3 regions of the Saccharopolyspora sp. NPDC045839 genome follow, and region 3 is predicted to be linked to each of the others. Evidence: riboswitches for the same ligand, from Rfam matches in the RefSeq annotation. Region 3 holds a riboswitch; each other region holds the start of a gene.
The links. A riboswitch is a leader RNA that binds a small molecule or an ion and turns the genes downstream of it on or off. The one in region 3 is predicted to bind glycine.
Positions count from the first base shown of each region.

Region 1: linked by a shared signal. The riboswitch ahead of gcvP (aminomethyl-transferring glycine dehydrogenase) and the one ahead of gcvT (glycine cleavage system aminomethyltransferase GcvT) in region 3 are both predicted to bind glycine.
Region 2: linked by a shared signal. The riboswitch ahead of gcvH (glycine cleavage system protein GcvH) and the one ahead of gcvT (glycine cleavage system aminomethyltransferase GcvT) in region 3 are both predicted to bind glycine.

Region 1 covers NZ_JBWKKH010000017.1:115,914-119,178, reverse strand. Annotated here, with positions in the region: gene AC07EQ_RS23660 (bifunctional nuclease family protein) at 326-802, shown strand; gene AC07EQ_RS23655 (MerR family transcriptional regulator) at 1,039-1,608, shown strand; glycine riboswitch at 1,696-1,797, shown strand; gene gcvP (aminomethyl-transferring glycine dehydrogenase) at 1,971-3,265, shown strand, end outside.
Region 2 covers NZ_JBWKKH010000016.1:130,350-133,614, reverse strand. Annotated here, with positions in the region: gene AC07EQ_RS22830 (PucR family transcriptional regulator) at 1-1,243, opposite strand, end outside; glycine riboswitch at 1,355-1,459, shown strand; glycine riboswitch at 1,460-1,559, shown strand; gene gcvH (glycine cleavage system protein GcvH) at 1,610-1,981, shown strand; gene AC07EQ_RS22820 (L-serine ammonia-lyase) at 2,011-3,265, shown strand, end outside.
Region 3 covers NZ_JBWKKH010000029.1:5,728-8,992, reverse strand. Annotated here, with positions in the region: gene AC07EQ_RS31700 (acyl-CoA dehydrogenase family protein) at 1-104, opposite strand, end outside; gene AC07EQ_RS31695 (TetR/AcrR family transcriptional regulator) at 206-832, shown strand; glycine riboswitch at 910-1,009, shown strand; glycine riboswitch at 1,010-1,110, shown strand; gene gcvT (glycine cleavage system aminomethyltransferase GcvT) at 1,226-2,329, shown strand; gene glyA (serine hydroxymethyltransferase) at 2,355-3,265, shown strand, end outside.

The sequences.
Region 1 (3,265 bases), on a different contig from region 3:
CGCGTGAAGGTAGTGCGCAGCCGAGATCGATGACTTCCCGCGCGGGGAATTTCCCGCCGTCGCAACCGGTTTCCACGTTGTAGCGGCCGCCTTTCGACCGGTCCGGCGGACGGGTCGGCGGTGTATCGTGCTGGTAATGCTCGATGAAGAGCTCAGCCAGCGGTTCGGACCAGATGCACCGGCAGGAAGGCCGCGGATTCGGTGGTCGACCAGACCGCTAAAGGGATGGGCGTGTCCGCCGCAACGCGGGTAGCGTCGGAGGCGTCGGTGCGCGATCCTCGACGGGGATGTCACGCTTCGGCGCGCTGGAGGAGGCGATGTGACGATGAGCAGCGAGATGCGCGTCGTCGGCGTGCGAGTTGAACTACCAGCAAACCAGCCGATTCTGCTGTTGCGCGAGGCGCACGGCGAGCGTTACCTGCCGATCTGGATCGGCTCGGTCGAGGCGACCGCCATCGCGCTGGAGCAGCAGGGTGTGCGGCCGCAGAGACCCCTTACCCACGACCTGTTGAAGGACGTCATCGGCGCCCTCGGGCGCGACCTGGAACAGGTGCGGATCACCGACCTGCAGGACGGCACCTTCTTCGCCGAGCTGGTGTTCGACGGGGATGTGCGGGTCTCCGCGCGGCCGAGCGACTCGGTGGCGCTGGCGCTGCGCATCGGGGTGCCCATCCACGCCGACGAATCGGTGCTGGACGAGGCGGGGCTGATCATCCCGGACGAGCAGGAGGACGAGGTGGAGAAGTTCCGCGAGTTCCTGGACTCCGTCTCCCCGGAGGACTTCCGCGGCGCCGACACCTGAGCCCGCCGATCGACCGACGACACAGCCCGGCCCCCGTCTGCGCGAGCAGGCGGGGGCCGGGTCGTCCGGGTGCCCCGCGCGTCGCGTTGACCTCCCCGCGGGGCAGGCATACCGTCGAACTTACGCGAATTGCCCCGGTGTGATTCGGCCGCTGGGCGGTGTTCGCGGCCTCGGACCGCGATGGTCCGGGAGCTGGTGATCGTCGTCGGCTTCGTGCCGGACGAGGGGAGGCAGGCGTGGTCGAGGAAGCGTCCAACCGGGATGCTGCCGTGGAGCAGGGCGAGCTGTTCCCCGATGCCTCGCTGCCGGACGAACTGGTCGGCTACCGGGGTCCGGCCGCCTGCCAGATCGCCGGCATCACCTACCGCCAGTTGGACTACTGGGCGCGCACCAAGCTGGTAGGCCCGTCCATCCGCGGCGCCGCCGGCTCCGGCTCGCAGCGGCTGTACTCGTTCAAGGACATCCTGGTGCTCAAGGTGGTCAAGCGACTGCTGGACACCGGGGTGTCGCTGCACAACATCCGGGTCGCGGTGGAACACCTGCGCAACCGGGGCGTGCAGGACCTGGCCAGGCTGACGCTGTTCAGCGACGGGACGACGGTCTACGAGTGCACCTCTGCCGAGGAGGTGGTCGACCTGTTGCAGGGTGGCCAAGGGGTGTTCGGCATCGCCGTCAGCGGGGCGATGCGCGAGATCAGCGGCACGATCCACGACTTCCCGGCGGAACGGGCCGACGGCGCGGAGCTGGTCCCGATGGACGACGAGCTGTCCCGCCGGCGGCGCGACCGGCAGGCCGAGACCGGCTGAGCCGACCGGACCCACCCGGGTGGTGTGCGGCCGGTGACATCGCTGGTCCGCTCGGACCCCCTGATCGGGTAAGCTGCGGCACATCGCCGACCCCGTGCGGGAGAGTCCGGCCCGGCCTAGGCCGCGGTCGGCGCCGAAGGAGCAACCCTCCCCGACAACCTCTCAGGCCACCTGGACCGCACGGGCGAGATACCTCTGGAAAGAGGGCGCACCACGACCGTGGTGCACCCCGCCGACGGTGCAAGCCCGGTTCCCGGGTGAAGCTCTCAGGCGTTCGCTTCGCGGACAGTGACAGAGGGGGAGAGCAGGGCAGCTTCGGCTGCCTGCCGCCCTTTTGCCGCCGCGACGATTGAGGTTTGGCGATGACCGACGTGACCCACGACCGCATTCCCCTGGCCGCCCTGGAGCACGGCACGCCGTTCGCCGACCGGCACGTCGGCCCGATGCCGGCCGAGCTCGCGCGCATGCTCGACGTGATCGGCGTCGGCTCGCTGGAGGAGCTGGGGCAGAACGCCGTGCCGGACACGATCCGGGAAGGCGACCTGCAGCTGGCGCTGCCGGAGCCGGCCACCGAGTCCGAGGCGCTGGCCGAGCTGCGCGAGCTGGCCCGCCGCTGTCGCCCGCACACCGAGATGATCGGGCTCGGCTACTACGGCACGGTCACGCCGCCGGTGATCCTGCGCAACGTGCTGGAGAGCCCCGCCTGGTACACGGCCTACACGCCGTACCAGCCGGAGATCTCGCAGGGCCGGCTCGAAGCGCTGCTGAACTTCCAGACGATGGTGGCCGACCTGGCCGGGGTGCCGGTGGCCAACTCGTCGATGCTCGACGAGTCCACCGCCGCGGCCGAGGGCATGACGCTGGTGCGCCGCGCGGGCCGGTCGAAGTCGCCGCGGTTCGTGGTGGACGCCGACACGCTGCCCCAGACCATCGCGGTGATCGAGACCCGCGCGGAGCCGCTGGGCATCGAGGTCGTCGTCGCCGACCTCGCCGCGGGTGCGCAGGCGTTGCCGGACGGCGAGTTCTTCGGCGTGCTGCTGTCCTACCCGGGCGCTTCCGGCGCGGTGCGGGACCACGAGGAGATCATCGCGGAGGTCCACCGGCGCGGCGCGAAGGTCGTCGTCGCGGCCGACCTGCTGGCGCTGACGCTGCTGCGCTCGCCCGGCGAGATCGGCGCGGACGTGGTGGTCGGCAGCACCCAGCGGTTCGGCGTGCCGATGGGCTTCGGCGGCCCGCACGCCGGGTTCATGGCCGTGGCCAAGGGCTTCGAACGGCAGCTGCCGGGGCGGTTGGTCGGCGTGAGCGTCGACGCCGACGGCAACCAGGCCTACCGGCTGGCGCTGCAGACCCGCGAACAGCACATCCGCCGCGAGAAGGCCACCAGCAACATCTGCACCGCGCAGGTGCTGCTGGCCGTCGTGGCCTCGATGTACGCGGTCTACCACGGCCCGGCCGGGCTGCGGTCGATCGCGACCCGCGCGCACCGGATGGCGGCGGTGCTCGCCGAGCAGCTGCGTCGCGGCGGCGTCGAGGTGCTGCACCGGGAGTTCTTCGACACGATCGTCGCGAAGGTGCCGGGCAAGGCCGACGACATCGTCGCCACGGCCCGCCGGGGCGGCATCAACCTCCGCCGCGTGGACGCCGACCACGTCGGCAT
Region 2 (3,265 bases), on a different contig from region 3:
TGTCCTCGTACACCGCCACCCGGTCGCGCAGCTGGCCGGTGCGCAGCAGGCCGACCAGCTCATCGGCCTGCGCGCGCGACTGGGGCAGGTCGGCGACCGCCACCGCATTGCCCACCGCGATCAGCGGGCGGGGCGAAGCGTCGTGGGACACGAGCGCTTCCCGCAGGTCCGGCCAGCCGCCCGCGCCCGCCCGGTCCGGCACCAGGGCGTAGAGCATGGTGCCGATCTCGGTGACCAGCGGGCGCCGCCCGATCCCGCGCGTGATCCACTCCCACATCGCCAGCCGGTGCCCCTCCGCGGGCCCGGCGGACGACGGCATTTCGATCGCGACGACCCGATGCGCCTCGTTGGGCACCGCCAGCTCGTTCACGGCCACCCGCCAGCCCTCGCCGCCCTCCAGCAGCAGCCGCACCTGCTCGGCGGACCGGCGGCGCTCCGCGTCCGCCACCGCCCGCCACCGCAGCAGTTGCAGCGCGACCAGCGGCGCGGTGTCGGCGAACGCGGTGGAGCGCTCCTCGGAGACCTCGCCGGGCACCACGGCCCACATCGAGCCGAGCAGCTCGCCGCCCATCCGGATCGGCACCACCAGGCGGGGCAGGGTGCCGTCCTGCTGGGCGGGCACGAAGATCGCCGAACTGCCCTTGCTGAGCTGGCGGAACGTGCCGCGGGCCCGGAACTTGGCGAGTACCTCGTCGGGCTGCTTCCGGCCCATGATCGTCGAGACCCGCGCCGGGTCGGTCAGGTCCTGCCGGGCGGAGTAGGCCAGGACCTGGGAGTGCGCGTCCTCGATCGTGACCGGCGCGTCCACCACGTCGGCGACCGCGTCGGCGAGGCGGAACAGATCGCCGACCCCGGTGCCGCGCGCGTCGGCCTCCTCGATGCCGGTCCCGGCCAGCGCCGCCCGGATCAGCCACACCAACTGCGCCCAGCCGGCACCCGGCCGGACCTCCACCAACGCCACCCCGGCTTCCGCGGCCGCCGCGGCCACCGCGTCGTCCGCCGAGATCGGCGGCTTGAGCAGCACCGCTGCCGCGCCCTGCGCGCCGCAAGCCCTCGCCAGCCGCGTCGCCTGCTCGCGATCCGCGACCGCCACGCCCAGCACGAGGTCGCCGCCAGCCGCGGTCGGCGGCTCATCGGGTTCGGCGATGACGACGTCCCCCACGCAGACCGTCGGCTCCGGGCTGACCACGGTGCGCAGCAGTGTGGGGCCGACCCGTTCGACCAGCGCCCGGATGTCCAGCATCACCGGCCTCCTGAGTGCTTCGGGCCGCCGCCGGTCAGTGGGGGAGGGCATTGACACCAGGGCTGGCCCGTTTATCGTTGCTGAGCACATCGACAATCGCATACCGGCCGTCGACCCCGTGCGGGAGAGACCCTGGGGGCTCACACCGAGCCGTCAGGGCGCCGAAGGAGCAAGACTCCCCACAAACTCTCAGGCACCCATGACCGTTCGGGCGAGGCAACTCTGGAAAGCGCGCGTCATCCCTGACGCTCCACCCACGGTGCAAGCCGCGAGAAGCCGCGGCGAAGCTCTCAGGTTCCGAAACAGAGGGGGAGGCCCAGCCCCGCTCGGGCATCCGTGCCCCCGAAAGCCTTGGAGCCTCCCACCATGTCCCTGCCTGCGAACCTGCGCTACACCGAAGAGCACGAGTGGATCGAGGACCGCGACGAGCTGGTCCGGATCGGCATCACCCAGCACGCCGCGGACGCGCTCGGCGACATCGTCTTCGTGCAGCTGCCCGAGGTGGGGGAGCAGATCGAGTCGGGCCAGGCCTGCGGCGAGCTGGAGTCCACGAAGTCCGTCAGCGACCTGTTCGCGCCGGTCACCGGCGAGGTCGTGGCGATCAACGAGTCCGTCGTGGACGATCCGGCGCTGGTCAACTCCGAGCCCTACGGCGAGGGCTGGCTGCTGGAGGTGCGCACCTCCGACACCAGTGCTCTGCTCACCGCCGAGCAGTACGCCGCGGTGATCGCGGAGTAGCGGGGAATAGGAGAGGGAGGAGACGGTCAATGGCGATCAGCGTCTTCGACCTGTTCTCGGTCGGTATCGGGCCGTCCAGTTCGCACACGGTCGGCCCGATGCGCGCGGCCCGGCTGTTCGTGCAGCGGTTGCACGGCGAGGGCCGGTTGTCGCAGGTCAAGCGAATCAAGGCGGAACTGTTCGGGTCGCTCGGCGCGACCGGGCACGGGCACGGCAGCCCGAAGGCGGTGCTGCTCGGCCTCGAGGGGCACAGCCCGGAGACCGTCGACCCGGCGGCAGTGGAGGGCCGGGTCGCCGAGATCCGGGAGACCGGGCGGCTGCGGCTCGACGGTGTGCAGGAGATCCGGTTCACCGTGGACCGCGACCTGGTGATGCACCGGCGCAAGTCGCTGCCGCTGCACCCCAACGGGATGCGGTTCACCGCGACCGGCACCGACGGGGTCGAGCTCGAGAGCGCGGTCTACTACTCGGTCGGCGGCGGTTTCGTCGTCGACGAGGACGCCACCGGCACCGATCGGATCAAGCCCGACGCGACCGCGGTGCGCTACCCGTTCCGGACCGGCGCGGAACTGCTCGCCCGCACCGAGGAGTCCGGGCTGCCGATCAGCGGCGTCATGCTGGCCAACGAGCTGTCCTGGCGCGGCGAGGACGCCGTGCACAAGGAGCTGCTGGACATCTGGCAGGTCATGCGCGAATGCGTGGACAACGGATGCCGGAACTCCGGGGAACTGCCCGGCGGGCTCAAGGTCCGGCGGCGGGCGGCGGAGCTGGCCGCCTCGCTGACCGAGCACGACGATGCGCTGGAGTGGGTGACCCTCTTCGCGCTCGCGGTGAACGAGGAGAACGCGGCCGGCGGGCGCGTGGTGACCGCGCCGACCAACGGAGCGGCCGGGATCGTCCCCGCGGTGCTGCACTACTACATGCGGTTCGTGCCGGGTGCCGACGACGTCGGCGTGGTGCGCTTCCTGCTCGTGGCCGGTGCGGTCGGCGTGCTGTTCAAGGAGAACGCGTCGATCTCCGGTGCAGAGGTCGGCTGCCAGGGCGAGGTCGGGTCCGCGTGCTCGATGGCGGCCGCCGGGCTCGCCGAGGTGCTCGGCGGGACCCCGAGCCAGGTGGAGAACGCCGCGGAGATCGCGATGGAGCACAACCTCGGGCTCACCTGCGACCCGATCGGCGGTCTCGTGCAGATCCCGTGCATCGAGCGCAACGCGGTCGCGTCGGTGAAGGCGATCACGGCGGCGCGGATGGCGCTGCGCGGCGACGGCACCCACTTCGTCTCGCTGG
Region 3 (3,265 bases):
CGGCGCAGCACCTCCTGTTCCAGCGGCACCAGTTCGCGCTGGACGAAGTTGCGCACCCAGTCGCGGATGTCGCGTTCTGTGTCGGACAGCGAGAAGTCGACCATCGCCGGATCCTTTCCTGCGGCCAGCTAACTAACGGCGTTAGTTTTGTGGCAGCCTAAGACGGTCCCGGCGACCGCCGCAAGGGATCCGACGAGGAGAAGACGTGCCCAGACCGACCACCCCCCGGCTGTCGCCGGAGCGCATCCGGCGGATCGGCCTGGAGATCATCGACGCCGACGGCCTCGAAGCGCTGTCCATGCGGCGGCTGGCCGAACGGCTCGGCGTTCGCGCGGCGTCGCTGTACAACCACGTGTCGACCAAGGACGAGCTGCTGAACGAGATCGCCGACGACGTGATAACCGCAGTGGACGTCGCCGGCTTCGACGCGGACTGGAAGACCGGCCTGCGCACCTGGGCGCGCTCCTACCGGGCCGCCCTGATCGCCCACCCGAACCTGGTCCCGTTCCTGGCCTACGGCCCGGCCCGCCGGGAGAACGCGCTGCGCCAGGCGGACGCGGTGCACGGCGGCCTGACCAGGGCGGGCTGGCCGCAGCGCTACGCCACGATGATCGGCGCCTCGACGAAGTACCTGGTGGTGGGCTCGGCGATGGGCTCCTTCAGCGGCGGCTTCCCGGACGACGCGGCGCTCTACGGCGACCGCTTCCCGCACCTGAACAGGGCCCACCTGCTCCGCGAGCACGCGGCGGAGATCGACGCCGACAGCTTCGAGCTCGCCCTGGCCGCCCTCGTCGACGGCCTGGAGAAGCAGTACCGCGAGCTCAGCGCCTGAGATCACTCACCCGCCCGGTTGACGTGGGTCACGTCGGTTCGTAGCGTCGGCGTTCACACAACCGAATACCGCGCCCACGACGTCGTGCGGGAGAGACTCCGGCCCGTTCCGGGACCGGAGCGCCGAAGGAGCAATTCTCCCCAGCAAACTCTCAGGCACCGGCACCGCACGGCACCAGGCGAACACGGAGAAAAGCAGGAGCGCCCGCTTCTCGCCCACGGTGCAAGCCGCCCCCTCGCGGGCGGCGAAACTCTCAGGCCAATGACTCCGGGGAGACCGCCCGACCAGCGCAAGCCCGCGCAGGTCGAGGTCGAGGCGTCCCCGATAAGGTTGGGCTCAGTGAGCTGACCGGCCCTCGACTGCCGACCGGCGCCCACCAGGAGGAGTCTCACCATGTCGTCGCCACGACAGACGCCCTTGCACCACGTGCACGAAGCCCTCGGGGCGACGTTCACCGAATTCGCCGGCTGGCGGATGCCGCTGCGCTACTCGGGCGACACCGCCGAGCACAACGCGGTGCGCACCGGCGCCGGCCTGTTCGACCTGACCCACATGGGTGAGATCCGGATCAGCGGGCCGCAGGCCGCCGAGGCGCTGGACTACGCGCTGGTCGCCAACGCGTCCGCGATCAAGCCCGGCCGCGCCCGCTACACGATGATCTGCAACGCGGCCGGCGGCGTGCTCGACGACCTGATCGTCTACCGGCTCGGCGACGAGGAGTTCCTGGTGGTGGCCAACGCGGCGAACGCCGCCGTGGTCTCCGCCGAGCTGGCCGAGCGCATCGGCGGCTTCGACGCCGAGCACCAGGACGTCTCCGACGACTACGCGCTGATCGCGGTGCAGGGCCCGAACGCGGTCGCGATCCTCGCGCCGCTGACCGACACCGACCTCGCCGAGGTCAAGTACTACGCGGGCTACCGCAGCCGGGTCGCGGGCAAGGACGTGCTGCTGGCGCGCACCGGTTACACCGGCGAGGACGGCTTCGAGCTGTTCACCGCGCCCGGCGACGCCGAGGCGGTCTGGCAGGCGCTGACCGAGTCCGGCGCCGAGCACGGCCTGCAGCCCACCGGGCTGTCCTGCCGCGACACGCTGCGGCTGGAGGCCGGCATGCCGCTGTACGGCAACGAGCTGTCCGCCGAGCTCACGCCCTTCCACGCCAACCTCGGCCGGGTGGTCAAGCTGGACAAGGCCGGCGACTTCGTCGGCAAGGACGCGCTGGCCGCCGCGGCCGAGAAGCCCACCGAGCGCACGCTGGTCGGCTTGAGCACCGAGCAGCGCCGGGCGCCCCGGCACGGCTACCGCGTGCTGGACGCCGACGGCGCCGAGATCGGCGTCGTGACCAGCGGCGCCCCCTCCCCGACCCTCGGCCACCCGATCGGGATGGCCTACGTGGACCGCGACCACAGCGAACCCGGCACGCAGCTGCAGGTCGACATCCGCGGCAAGACCGTCGCGGTGCAGGTCGTCGAGCTGCCGTTCTACCGCCGCAATGCCTGAAGAGAAATACACAGGAGGCAACACCATGTCGACACCGGACCTGTTCAACGACCAGCTGGCCGCGGTGGACCCCGAGGTGGCGGCGGCGGTCGGCGCCGAACTCAACCGCCAGCAGAGCACGCTGGAGATGATCGCCTCGGAGAACTTCGCACCGCAGGCCGTCCTCGAGGCGCAGGGCTCGGTGCTGACCAACAAGTACGCCGAGGGCTACCCGGGCCGCCGCTACTACGGCGGCTGCGAGCACGTCGACGTCATCGAGCAGCTGGCCATCGACCGGGTCAAGGAGCTCTTCGGCGCGTCCTTCGCCAACGTGCAGCCGCACTCGGGCGCGCAGGCCAACGCGGCGGCGATGTTCGCGTTGCTCAAGCCGGGTGACACGATCATGGGCCTGGACCTGGCGCACGGCGGTCACCTGACCCACGGCATGCGGATCAACTTCTCCGGCAAGCTCTACAACGTGGTGCCGTACCACGTGCGCGAGGACGACCACCGCGTCGACATGGACGAGGTCGCCAAGCTGGCGCGGGAGAACAAGCCGCAGATGATCATCGCCGGCTGGTCGGCGTACCCGCGGCAGCTGGACTTCAAGCGGTTCCGGGAGATCGCCGACGAGGTCGGCGCCTACCTCATGGTCGACATGGCGCACTTCGCCGGCCTGGTGGCCGCCGGACTGCACCCGAGCCCGGTGCCGCACGCCCACGTCGTCACCACCACCACGCACAAGACGCTCGGCGGTCCGCGCGGTGGCGTGATCCTGTCGGCGGACACGGAGTTCGCGAAGAAGTTCAACTCGGCGGTGTTCCCGGGCCAGCAGGGCGGGCCGCTGGAGCACGTGATCGCCGGCAAGGCGGTGGCGTTCAAGGTCGCCGCCGGCGAGGAGTTCAAGGACCGGCAGCGCCGCACCGTGGAGGGCGCGCAGGTCCTGGCCGAGCGGCT